Regions from separate parts of the Agrobacterium sp. 22-210-1 genome, predicted to be linked through region 2. Evidence: riboswitches for the same ligand, from Rfam matches in the RefSeq annotation. Region 2 holds a riboswitch; each other region holds the start of a gene.
The links. Region 2 has a riboswitch for thiamine pyrophosphate ahead of thiB (thiamine ABC transporter substrate binding subunit). Riboswitches for the same ligand answer to the same signal wherever they lie in the genome.
Positions count from the first base shown of each region.

Region 1: linked by a shared signal. The riboswitch ahead of ACQZ5F_RS14355 (ABC transporter permease) and the one ahead of thiB (thiamine ABC transporter substrate binding subunit) in region 2 are both predicted to bind thiamine pyrophosphate.
Region 3: linked by a shared signal. The riboswitch ahead of thiC (phosphomethylpyrimidine synthase ThiC) and the one ahead of thiB (thiamine ABC transporter substrate binding subunit) in region 2 are both predicted to bind thiamine pyrophosphate.

Region 1 is NZ_JBNWCI010000002.1:296,003-299,947, reverse strand. It holds gene ACQZ5F_RS14360 (ABC transporter substrate-binding protein) at 1-756, opposite strand, end outside; gene ACQZ5F_RS14355 (ABC transporter permease) at 753-1,538, opposite strand; TPP riboswitch at 1,667-1,769, opposite strand; gene ACQZ5F_RS14350 (alpha-glucosidase) at 1,806-3,797, opposite strand; gene ACQZ5F_RS14345 (carbohydrate ABC transporter permease) at 3,810-3,945, opposite strand, start outside.
Region 2 is NZ_JBNWCI010000004.1:196,423-200,367, forward strand. It holds gene ACQZ5F_RS23085 (ABC-F family ATP-binding cassette domain-containing protein) at 1-1,341, shown strand, start outside; gene ACQZ5F_RS23090 (VOC family protein) at 1,433-1,825, shown strand; TPP riboswitch at 1,870-1,980, shown strand; gene thiB (thiamine ABC transporter substrate binding subunit) at 2,018-3,031, shown strand; gene thiP (thiamine/thiamine pyrophosphate ABC transporter permease ThiP) at 3,051-3,945, shown strand, end outside.
Region 3 is NZ_JBNWCI010000004.1:353,609-357,553, reverse strand. It holds gene thiO (glycine oxidase ThiO) at 1-678, opposite strand, end outside; gene thiC (phosphomethylpyrimidine synthase ThiC) at 680-2,503, opposite strand; TPP riboswitch at 2,598-2,709, opposite strand; gene ACQZ5F_RS23790 (acyl carrier protein) at 2,892-3,143, shown strand; gene ACQZ5F_RS23785 (acyl-CoA dehydrogenase family protein) at 3,143-3,945, shown strand, end outside.

The sequences.
Region 1 (3,945 bases), on a different contig from region 2:
GAAAAGCTGCCAGGATTCCTGCGGGTGGTTGGTGATGAAGATCGCGGCCTGCTCCACGGCAGAGAGGAAACGCGGCAGGCGGCTGTCTTTTGCGAGATCGCGATGGGTGACGAAGATCAGCTCGTCATAGGCCGGCACGCCATGCTCCTCCGGGAAGAACGAGCGGCCTTCATGGCCTTCGAGCTTCATCTGCGTCAGTTCGAAATTACGGAAACCACCGAGCGTCGCATCCACTTTGCCGGCGATAAGCGATGGCGAGAGCGAGAAATTGACGTTGATGAGTTCGACGTCATCCTTCGTCAGCCCGTCCTTTTCCAGCATGCGCTTCAGCATCGCATCTTCAAAACCGGAAACGGAAAAACCGACCTTCTTGCCCTTCAGGTCTTTCAGGCTTTTGATCGGCCCGTCGGCCAGAACCGTGACGGTGTTGAGCGGGGTTTCGACCAGCGTGCCGAAACGCACGAGCGGCAGGCCGGCATCGTGATCGAGATAGAGGTTCGGCTGGTAATGCACGCCGATATCGGCCTGTTTCGCCGAGACGAGACGAGGCACGGCGGAAGGATCGGCCGGCGGCACCAGCTCGACTTCCAGCCCAGCCTCGGTAAACAGGCCGCGCTCTTTCGCGATCACCATCGGCGCATGATCAGGGTTTACGAACCATTCGAGCAACACGGTAAGCTTGTCGGCTGCCTGCGATTGCATGGGGGCAAGCGCGGTTGTTGCGGCGATGATGAGGGAAAGAAGCGTTCGTTTCATGGTGCCGAAAGTCTCCGTAAATATCTGAGAGGAATGGTATGTTCTGTTTCCTTGGCCCAGGGGGCCAGATTGGCGGTCGCCCAGTCGACGATGAGCCGCAGCAGCACCGCCATGACGGCGAGAATGGCCATGGCGGCAAACATCGTGTCGGTCTGCATACGGGCATTGGACTGGATCATGACGAAACCGAGCCCGGCTGATGCGCCCACCCACTCGCCAATGACGGCGCCAAGCGGGGCGAGCGGGGCGGCCACCCTCAGCCCGGAAATGAGCGATGGCAACGCCAGCGGCACGCGCAGCCGCGTGAGGATCTGCCAGTGGCTCGCCTCCGTCAGCGAGGCGGCATCGAGAATGGCGCGATCCGTGCGGTTCAGGCCATCGGTGAAGGAGGAGGCGACCGGAAAGAAGATGATGATCGCGGTCATCACCACTTTCGAGGCCATGCCGAAACCGAACCAGAGCACGAGGATGGGGGCGAGCACGAAAACCGGAAACGCCTGCAGCACGAGAACCATGGGCCAGACGAGACGGCCAAGACGCGGGATGGCGGCGACTGTAAAGGCAACGAGGATGCCGGCGGCGATGCCTGCCGCAAGCCCGAACGCCATTTCGCCTGATGTCACCATGGCCTGCCCGAACAGGAAGCCGGGCTGGCGCCAGAAGGCGGCGGCGACATCGGCTGGCGACGGCAGGATATAGCGCGGCGGCGCAAACAGCCACGTGCCTGCCTGCCAGAGAAGCAGCAGAAGGCCGATACCGTTCAATGCATGGGTGGCACGCATGAGCCGGACCTCAGACGCAAACGCACCATGTGCGAAGGACAGAAGGTTTCAGCATCATCATTCGGTCTCCAGATGTGACAATCACGGAGATCATGGCCAAGCGGAGAAGAGAAAGGGCAGCGCCTGAAGGGTGCAACAGTTTCCGTTCCTACGCCGGCATGACCCGGATCAGGTTCAAGGGTCCGGCTCATCGCCATCTCAGCACCGTCAGGTGCTCCCCTCGGAATGGGTCGGAAACTGTCGCTTTTTTAGCTGGCTGTCAACGGCTCAGATGCTGCGAAGCTGTTCAAACAAGGAGACGTGACCGCTCTCGGCACGATAGAACACAGCAGGCTGGCCGAGTGGCGCTTCGATGGTGATCTCACGCCCGCCGGAATGACGTGCGCCGCTCCACAGGTGCACCCATTCTTCGTTGCCGGGAAGATAGAGCGTGCGTTGCGTTTCGCCGGCTTTCCAGACCGGTGCGACCAGCATGTCGGCTCCATAGAGATAGCAGTCCTGAATGGCGTAGGTCTGCCGGTCATCCTCGTAATGCAGGAAAAGCGGCCGCTGCACCGGCAGACCGGTTCTGGCCGCCTCGGCGGAGAGCGATTTCAGATAGGGGGCGAGCGCGACATAGATCGCCGTCATGCGGGCGAAATGGCCAAGCACCGTTTCGTCCTGGTCGATCTGGAGATTGTCGCGCGGGCGGTTGCCCTCATGCGTGCGCATGACGGGGGTGAAGGCGGCCATCTCCGTCCAGCGCATGATGAGTTCCGCCGTCCTCACATTACCGAACAGGCTGGTGTATCCGCCAATATCCGAATGGTGATAGGCGTTGCCCATGAGGCCGGAGGAGAGCGCGCCGCAGATGACGGTGACAAGCCCGTCGTGGCGGGAGAAATCCACCGACTGATCGCCGCCCCAGATGAGCGGGCAATGGGCCTGCACACCGGTGAAGCCTGCGCGCATGAAAAACAGCGCCTCACCCGTCTTGCCCCGGCTTTCGACGGCCTTCGCGTTAACCTCGGCCCAGAGGGTGGGCCAGGCATTGTGCATCAGCTTGGCATCGACGCCGTTGGAGAGGTTGATGTCGATCGGCAGATATTCGCCGAAATCGGCCATCCAGCCGGAGAGGCCGAAATCCAGCATGTTCCTGCCGATGATCTCTTCGGCAAACCACTCGGCGGCGGCGGGATTGGTGAAATCGACCACGCCGCAGTCGAATTCGCCGAAATCCACCAGCGCCGTCTTGCCGTCCGCACCGGTGGCGAAATAACCGGCCTCTTCCGCGACAGGGAAAAGCGGTCCATCGACGCAGAGGTAAGGGTTCACATAACCGAGAAAGCGAATGTTGTGATCGGCAAGCTCGGCGATCTTCTGGCGCAGATGCGGGTAGCGGGTCTCATTGGCCTGCCAGTCCCAGAAGAGGCGCGCGCCGAAGGATGTCTGGCGAAGTCCAACCCAGTCCTCGCACCAGAGGCCGGAAACCTTCGTGCCGGCTGCGCGAATTTTCTCCAATCGGGCAAAGGAGTTGACGCCGTCCTTTAATCCGATGATCGCGCCATTATAGACCCATTCCGGCAATTCCGGCTGGCGTCCGAACCGCAGCGAAAGGGCGGAAACGATCTCGGCGAAACTCTCGCCGCTGAAGAACTCGATCTTTTCGGGGATCGCCCAGATCTCGATTTCGTGGAAATCGCCATTGCGGAAATCGAAGACTGAATAGGCGCTGGTTTCAATATGCAACGCATATCTGCGCGATGACAGATAGGTGGGCTGCGGATAGTTGGTGTTGTAATAATCGCCGCCTGCCTTGCCGCTGACGTCGGATTTGAAGGTGATTTCGCTGGTCTTGTCGCGGCCGACCCCGGGTTCTGACGTCCAGAGCGGGAAACGCCGTCCGCGCATGTCGAAATAGGACATCTGCTCGCCGCCGCCCCAGATGTGCTCATCCATTTCCGCGACAATGCGCAGCCAGAGGCGGTTGACGCTTTCATCCAGCGCCGTCAGCCGGATAGCGTTGCCGTCCAGCGTCAGGCGAAGGCGCGGTGCCTGTCCGGGTGCGGAGGAGAGCGTGACGCCGTCGCCGCTGAACTCGGCGTGGCGCAGGGCGGTTCGTTCGATGACATAGTCCTCGATATCGAAATTGCCGCGATACATATCCATCCGCTCCTTGCCAAAACCGGCGAAGACGGCCGGGTTTTCGGGCGAATGGGACAGGATGGTGCGGCCGTCGATTGCGAGCGTGAAGCCGTCTTTGGTCTTTTCGAAATGCATGACTGTACCTGTTTAGCCCTTGAGACCGCCGGCGGTGAGGCCGGAGACAACCCGTTCCTGAAAGATGACGATCAGGATGGCGACCGGCACGATGCCAACCACCAGCGCCGCCGAAATGACCGGCCAGGGGAAGGCGAATTCACCCTGG
Region 2 (3,945 bases):
CAGCAGACGCGCAGCGCGCTGGTGCTGATTTCGCACGACCGGCGTTTTCTCGAAAAAGTCTCGACCTCGACCGTGTGGCTCGATCGCGGCCAGTCCCGCCGTCTCAATCGCGGCTTTGCCCATTTCGAGGAATGGCGTGACAAGGTGCTGGAGGAGGAAGAGCTGGAGCAGCACAAGCTCGGCAAGGCCATTGAGCGCGAAGAACACTGGATGCGTTATGGCGTGACCGCGAGACGCAAGCGCAACATGCGCCGCGTCGGCGAACTTCAGGCCATGCGCGCCGAATATCGCGGCCACAAGGGGCCGCAGGGCTCCGTGCAGGCGACGGCTTCGGACGTGCGGGAATCCGGCAAGCTGGTCATCGAGGCCGAGGCCATCACCAAGGCTTACGATGAGCGCGTGATCGTCGCGCCGTTTTCGCTCAGGGTGCATCGTGGTGATTGTATCGGTTTCGTCGGGCCGAACGGCGCCGGCAAAACCACACTTTTGAAAATGCTGACCGGCCAGCTTGAGCCCGATAGCGGCACGGTGAAACTTGGCACCAATCTGGAAATCGCGACGCTCGACCAAAAGCGTGAGGATCTCAATCCCAACGATACGCTCGCGCATTACCTGACTGACGGCCGCGGCGACAATCTGCTGGTCAATGGCGAAGTGAAGCACGTTACGGGTTACATGAAGGATTTCCTGTTCCAGCCGGAACAGGCCCGCACGCCGATCCGCAACCTCTCTGGCGGCGAGCGTGCCCGTCTTATTCTGGCGCGCATTCTGGCACGGCCGACCAACCTCCTGATCCTCGACGAGCCGACCAACGATCTCGATATCGAAACGCTTGATCTGTTGCAGGAAATCGTTGCGGGCTTTTCCGGCACGGTTATCCTCGTCAGCCACGACCGTGATTTTCTTGACCGTACCGTCACCTCCACCATCGCACCCGCCAATCCGGATCAGCCGGACGGACGCTGGATCGAATATGCCGGCGGTTATTCTGATATGATGGCGCAGCGCAAGGGCGCGGCAGATGAAAAACGCAAGGCGGAGAAACAGGAAAAGGCGAAGGCCGCACCTTCGACTTCCGCTTCGCAAGATCCTGCAAAGGCCAAGGGCAAGCTTTCGTTCAAGCAGAAATTCGCACTCGAAAATCTGCCGAAGGAGATGGAAAAAGCCCAGGGTGAGATCGCAAAACGCGAGCAGCGCATGGCCGATCCCGCGCTTTTCACCAAGGATCCAGCCACATTCAATACGCTGGCGCAGGAAATGACCAAGCTGCGTGAAAAGCTCGAAACCATGGAAGAAGAATGGCTGGAGCTGGAGATGCTGCGCGAGGAACTGGAAGGCTGAAGGGGATCGTCTTTTACTGATTGAACGGCATCCGCCTTTGACAGGGAGGCGGAATTGCCGTTTCCTGTGCGGGTTCGGAGGAGTTCAGAAAATGCGCATGATCTTCGTCAATCTGCCCGTCAAGAATATCGAGACATCGAGAGACTTCTTCACGGCGCTGGGTTTCAGCTTCAATCCGGAATATTCCGACGATCGCACGCTCTGCATGATCGTGGAGGAGAACATCTTCGTGATGCTGCTCCAGGAAGAGCGTTTTCGCGATTTCATCAATGGCGATATCGCCGATGCGAAGAGTAGCACCGAAGTGCTGACCTGTCTTTCCGCCGGAAGCCGCGAGGAAATCGACCGGATGATCGCAACTGCGCTTGCCTCCGGTGGCAGCGGCTGGAAACCCGTTCAGGATCACGGCTTCATGTATGCCGGCAGTTTTCAGGATCCGGATGGTCACGTCTGGGAACTGGTGCATATGACGGCGCAGGGCTGACGGCACTGTCTTGCCAATCGCAGACGGCGGGACTACACCATCATCTTGATCTAACGGGGTGTCTTTTGTGCTTGCGTGCAAAAGGCTGAGAGGCTTGCCAACCCGAAGAACCTGATCCGGTTCATACCGGCGGAGGGATTAGACGGCTTTAAGGCAGGCGGCTATTTCCCTTTTTGTTTTGAGGAGATACCCGTGCGCCGTCGTCTTTTCCTGAATTCCCTCGTCGCCGCCTCCGTGTTTCTGCCCGGCCTTGCCGTCGCGCAGGACAAGCAGGAGCTGACTGTCTACACCTATGAGAGCTTCGTGTCCGAATGGGGACCCGGTCCGAAGGTCAAGGAAGCCTTCGAGAAGGTTTGTGGTTGCACGGTCAATTTCGTCGGCGTGGCGGATGGTGTGGCGCTGCTCAACCGCCTGAAACTTGAAGGGGCTGGGTCCAAGGCGGATGTTGTCATCGGTCTCGACACCAACCTCGTCGCAGAAGCGAAACAGACCGGCCTTTTCGATGTCAGCGGCATCGATACCTCGGCGGCCAAGGTGCCGGGCGGCTATGAGGACGAGGTTTTCGTCCCCTATGATTATGGGCATTTCGCGATCATCTATGACACGCAGACGGTAAAAAACCCGCCGACGAGCTTGAAGGAACTGGTGGAAGGCGATCCTTCACAGAAGATCGCCATTCAGGACCCGCGCACCTCCACGCCGGGGCTTGGGCTACTTCTCTGGGTGAAATCGGTATATGGGGACAAGGCCCCGGAAGCATGGGCGAAGCTCAGGAAACGCATCCTGACTGTCACACCGGGCTGGTCGGAATCCTACGGTCTCTTCACCAAGGGTGAGGTGCCGATGGTGCTTTCCTACACCACATCGCCCGCCTATCACATGGTCGCCGAGAAGACGGACCGTTATCAGGCCGCGGCTTTTTCCGAAGGACATTACATCCAGATCGAAGTGTCCGGCCTTCTCAAAAACGCGCCGCACAAGGAATTGGCAAAGCAGTTTCTTGCTTTCACGCTCACATCAGGTTTTCAGGATGCGATCCCCGAAAACAACTGGATGATGCCGGTTGCGGCGACATCGAAGCCTTTGCCCGAGGCGTTTTCCAAACTCGTCGTGCCGCAGAAGACCTTCCTTATGGACCCGGAAGAGGTGGCGAAGAACCGCAAAGCCTGGGTCGACGAATGGCTTGCCGCCATGAGCATGAATTGAGGAAAAGGCACACCTACCCATGATGCTGCGTCGCGATTACCGGCGATCCGTTGTTTTCGGGACGGCGGCCTTTACCGCCGTTTTCCTGTTCATGGCGCTCGCCGTTGCGGCCCTCCTGTCTTTTGACGTCGGCGCATCCGCTGCCAGCATCATGGATGCCTATACGCTGCGTATCCTTCGCTTCACGCTTTATCAGGCAACACTTTCCACCTTCTTGTCCATTGTTCTCGGCCTGCCGGTGGCGTTGGCGCTTGCGCGGCGACGCGACTTTCCGGGGCGTATATGGATCATCCGGCTGATGGCGGTGCCGATGGGTTTGCCGGTGATCGTCGGCGCCTTAGGCATCATCGCCATATGGGGCAGGCAGGGCGTTTTGAATACGGCTCTCGTTTTTGCCGGCGCGGAGCAACCCTTCAGCATTTACGGCCTTTCCGGGATTCTTATCGCCCACGTGTTCTTCAATCTGCCGCTGTGCGTGCGGCTGATGCTGGCCGGGCTGGAACGCATTCCGGGCGAATACTGGCGCATGGCGGCAAGCCTCGGCATGGGGCCGGTTTCGACGTTCCGCTTCATCGAATGGCCGGCGATTTCGCGGCTTGTTCCCGGCATTGCCGGACTTGTCTTCATGCTGTGCGCCACCAGCTTCACGCTTGTGCTGCTGCTTGGTGGCGGCCCGGCGGCCACGACGCTGGAGGTGGCGATCTATCAGGCGCTGCGGTTCGATTTCGATCCGCAGCGGGCGATTGCGCTTTCAGTTTTACAGATTGTCCTTACCGCAATCCTGCTCGGCCTTCTTGCCTTTCTGCCATCGCCGGAAGCGGAAATCGCCTCGCTTGGGCGGCCCCTTCGCCGCTTCGATGGCAAAGGGGCTGGTGCACGTCTTTGGGATGGGGCGGCAATCAATCTTGCGGTTC
Region 3 (3,945 bases), 160 kb from region 2:
GAAGCGGCCAGGCTCGCGCGGCACGATGTAAAGCGGTATGCGCGGATGCAGCAGTCGGACGGGACGGGAGAAAGAAATGTCACGGGTGGCGAGATAAAGCATCTCTCCCCGCACGCCGCGAAGGTTGCAAATCTCCCCCACCGCCGCAGATCCGGTGCAATCCACCACCCGGTCGAACCGCTGTTCATCCAAAGGAACACCCATATGGAACTGCACACCCATCGCGCAAAGCCGCTCATGCAGCGATTTCAGAGCAAGGCGCGGATCGAGATGCCCTTCGCCCGGGAAATAAAGTCCGGACCGGAACCGGCCGGCAAGATCGGGCTCCAGATCGGCGATTTCGCCTTCATCCACCCAGCAATAGCCGCTGGTCCGCGATGCAAAGCGCGATAGCTCCGCCTTGTCACGGACGGGTGCGACGACCAGCGTGCCGTTGCGGACCACCAGGCCGGAGGTCGCCTCGTCCCACCAGTCGAGCGCGGCCCGGCCGAGCTTCAGAACCACCTCTTCAGCACTTTCACGCTCGCACCAGGGCGCCAGCATGCCGCCCGCGTAGAACGACGCCCCGCGAGAAGGCTCGGCATTGCGCTCCGACACCTCGACAGTAACGCCGCTCCGCGCCAGTTCGAAGGCCGCCGTCAATCCGGCGACCCCCGTTCCCTTGACAAGCACGCGCATTTTATTCGGCATTTGCAGGCGTCGGCAGCGGCATATAAAGCTCGCCGCCTTCCTTGAAGCGGGCGGCCATCGCTTCCAGCCCCTCTTTCTGCGCCTCGGCGCGGATATCGTGGGAAATCCGCATCGAGCAGAATTTCGGCCCGCACATGGAGCAGAAATGCGCAACCTTGTGCGCCTCCTTCGGCAGGGTCTCGTCATGGAAGGACCGCGCCGTATCCGGGTCCAGCGACAGATTGAACTGATCCTCCCAGCGGAACTCGAACCTTGCGCGTGACAGCGCATCATCCCGCACCTGCGCAGCCGGATGCCCCTTTGCAAGATCGGCAGCATGGGCGGCGATCTTGTAGGTGATGACACCGACCTTCACATCGTTACGATCCGGCAGGCCGAGGTGTTCCTTCGGCGTGACGTAGCAAAGCATCGCCGTGCCAAACCAGCCGATCATCGCCGCACCGATACCTGACGTGATGTGGTCGTAACCGGGTGCGATATCGGTGGTCAGCGGTCCAAGCGTATAGAAGGGCGCCTCGCCGCAGGTCTTCAGCTGCTTGTCCATATTCTCCTTGATCTTGTGCATCGGCACATGACCAGGGCCTTCGATCATCACCTGGCAATCTTTCGCCCAGGCGATCTGTGTCAGCTCGCCCAGCGTTTCCAGCTCCGCGAACTGTGCGGCGTCGTTGGCATCGGCAATCGAGCCGGGACGCAAGCCATCGCCCAGCGAGAAGGAGACATCGTAAGCCCGGCAGATATCGCAAATCTCATCGAAATGCTCATAAAGGAAGCTTTCGCGATGATGATGCAGACACCACTTGGCCATGATCGAGCCACCACGCGAGACGATGCCGGTGACGCGGTTGACGGTGAGCGGAATGTAATGCAGCCGCACGCCGGCATGGATGGTGAAATAATCCACGCCCTGCTCCGCCTGTTCGATCAGGGTGTCGCGAAACACCTCCCAATTCAGATCCTCGGCAATGCCATTGACCTTCTCCAGCGCCTGATAAAGCGGCACTGTGCCGATCGGCACCGGCGAATTGCGGATGATCCATTCGCGGATATTGTGAATGTTGCGCCCGGTGGAAAGGTCCATGACGGTATCCGCACCCCAGCGGATCGCCCAGACCATCTTCTCCACCTCTTCCGCCATGGAGGAGGTGACGGCGGAATTGCCGATATTGGCGTTGATCTTCACCAGAAAATTGCGGCCGATGATCATCGGCTCGAGTTCCGAATGATTGATATTGGCGGGGATGATGGCCCGGCCCGACGCCACTTCCTGCCGAACGAATTCCGCCGTCACGTAGTCAGGTATATGTGCACCAAAGCTCTCACCATCGCGGACCAACTTCTCCTTTGCCGCCTCGCGCCCGAGATTTTCGCGGATGGCGATGAATTCCATTTCCGGCGTAATGATGCCGGCCCGCGCATAAGCAAGCTGTGTCACCGCCTTGCCGGCCGTCGCCCTGAGTGGCTGATGGCGCACGGTAAATTCGGGCGTCAGGCGCTCGCCGGTGGCAAAGCCGTTATCCTCCGGCTTGACGTGCCGCCCTTCATAAGTCTCGACATCGCCGCGCGCCATGACCCAGTCGTGGCGCAGTCGCGGCAGACCCTTTTCAATCAGAACGGGATGTGTGGGATCGGTATAGGGGCCGGAGGAATCGTAAACCGTCACTGGCGGTTCGCCGGCTGTCGGGTGCACGGCGATCTCGCGCATCGGCACACGGATGTGCGGATGCAGTATCCCTGGCTTGTGGATTTTCGTGGAAGCAGCATGCGGTCCGGTGGTGACCGAAAGCGGAAGATTCTTGGCAGCGATATTCATCTTGAGGCTCCAAAGTTTGACAGTGGAGACCCAGTTCGAGCCGGAATGATGGAAAATACCGCAGCGCCGACAGCGCATTGCACACGCCAGCCGACCGTCGGTCTTTGCACCGTCCCTACGCCAGTATGAACTGGATCAGGTTCAACGGGTCACTGCGCATGAAAGCAGAATCTCAGCCCCTTGACGGGACACCCCTGGTGAATGGCCACAGGAAAAAACACCCGCCGCCTTTTGTCAAGGCCGCCGATCAACGCTTGGCAAAGGTGCGGGAATGGCGCATGCTGCCGTTAGTTGTAATTAACCTAACGGTTTAGGTGAATATTATCGTTTGCGACATAACGATAAGCACAAACCTTCCTAATGTTAATTTCATTGGAGATACGTCGGAATGAATGCGACTATTCGTGAAATACTGGCAAAATTCGGCCAGCTTCCCACCCCCGTCGATACGATTGCAGATGAAGCAGATCTTTATGCGGCAGGCCTTTCTTCCTTTGCATCGGTGCAATTGATGCTGGGTATCGAAGAAGCATTCGATATCGAGTTTCCCGACAATCTGCTGAACCGCAAGTCCTTCGCCAGCATCAAGGCCATTGAAGACACCGTTAAGCTCATTCTGGATGGTAAAGAGGCTGCCTGATGAACGTGACCGTAGCGCCGCAGGATGAAACGCTGTCCGCGCGCGCGGGCCGTGTCGCGACCATTTCCGCCAAACATGCAGACGAAGTGGATGTCACCGGCCGCTTCCCGCAGGAAGCTGTCGATGCATTGCGGCAGGAACACCTGCTGGGCATCCAGGTCCCCGCCTCCCTCGGCGGCGAAGGCGCATCCCTGCAGCAAATCGCCGATATCTGCGCCCGGCTCGGCCAGGCCTGTTCGGCAACCGCAATGATTTTCGCCATGCATCATATCAAGCTGTCCAGCCTGGTGGAACACGGCGAGGCAAGCGCGTGGCATGCGGAGTTCATGCAACGCATCGCCAGCGAACAGCTTCTGCTCGGCTCCGCCACCACCGAAGGCGGCATTGGCGGCAATCTGCGCAACTCCATCTGCGCGATCGAGGTCGAAGGCGACTTTTGCCGGCTGGAAAAGGATGCCACCGTCATTTCCTATGGCAGCAACGCCGATGCGATCCTCATCACCTCGCGCGCCCACAAGGATGCCGCGCCGGCCGATCAGGTGATGACCGTTTTCCTGAAAAACCAGTACACGCTCGAAAAGACCCATGTCTGGGATACACTCGGCATGCGCGGCACCTGTTCGGACGGCTTTCTGTTCCGAGGTGAAGCGCCGGCGGCGCAAATTTTCCCGAAGCCGTTCGCGGAAATCGCCGCGCAATCCATGCTTGCAAGCTCGCATCTCCTGTGGAGCGCCGTCTGGTATGGCATCGCCTCGGATGCCGTGCTGCGCGCCCAGTCTTTCGTCAGAGCGGCGGCACGCAA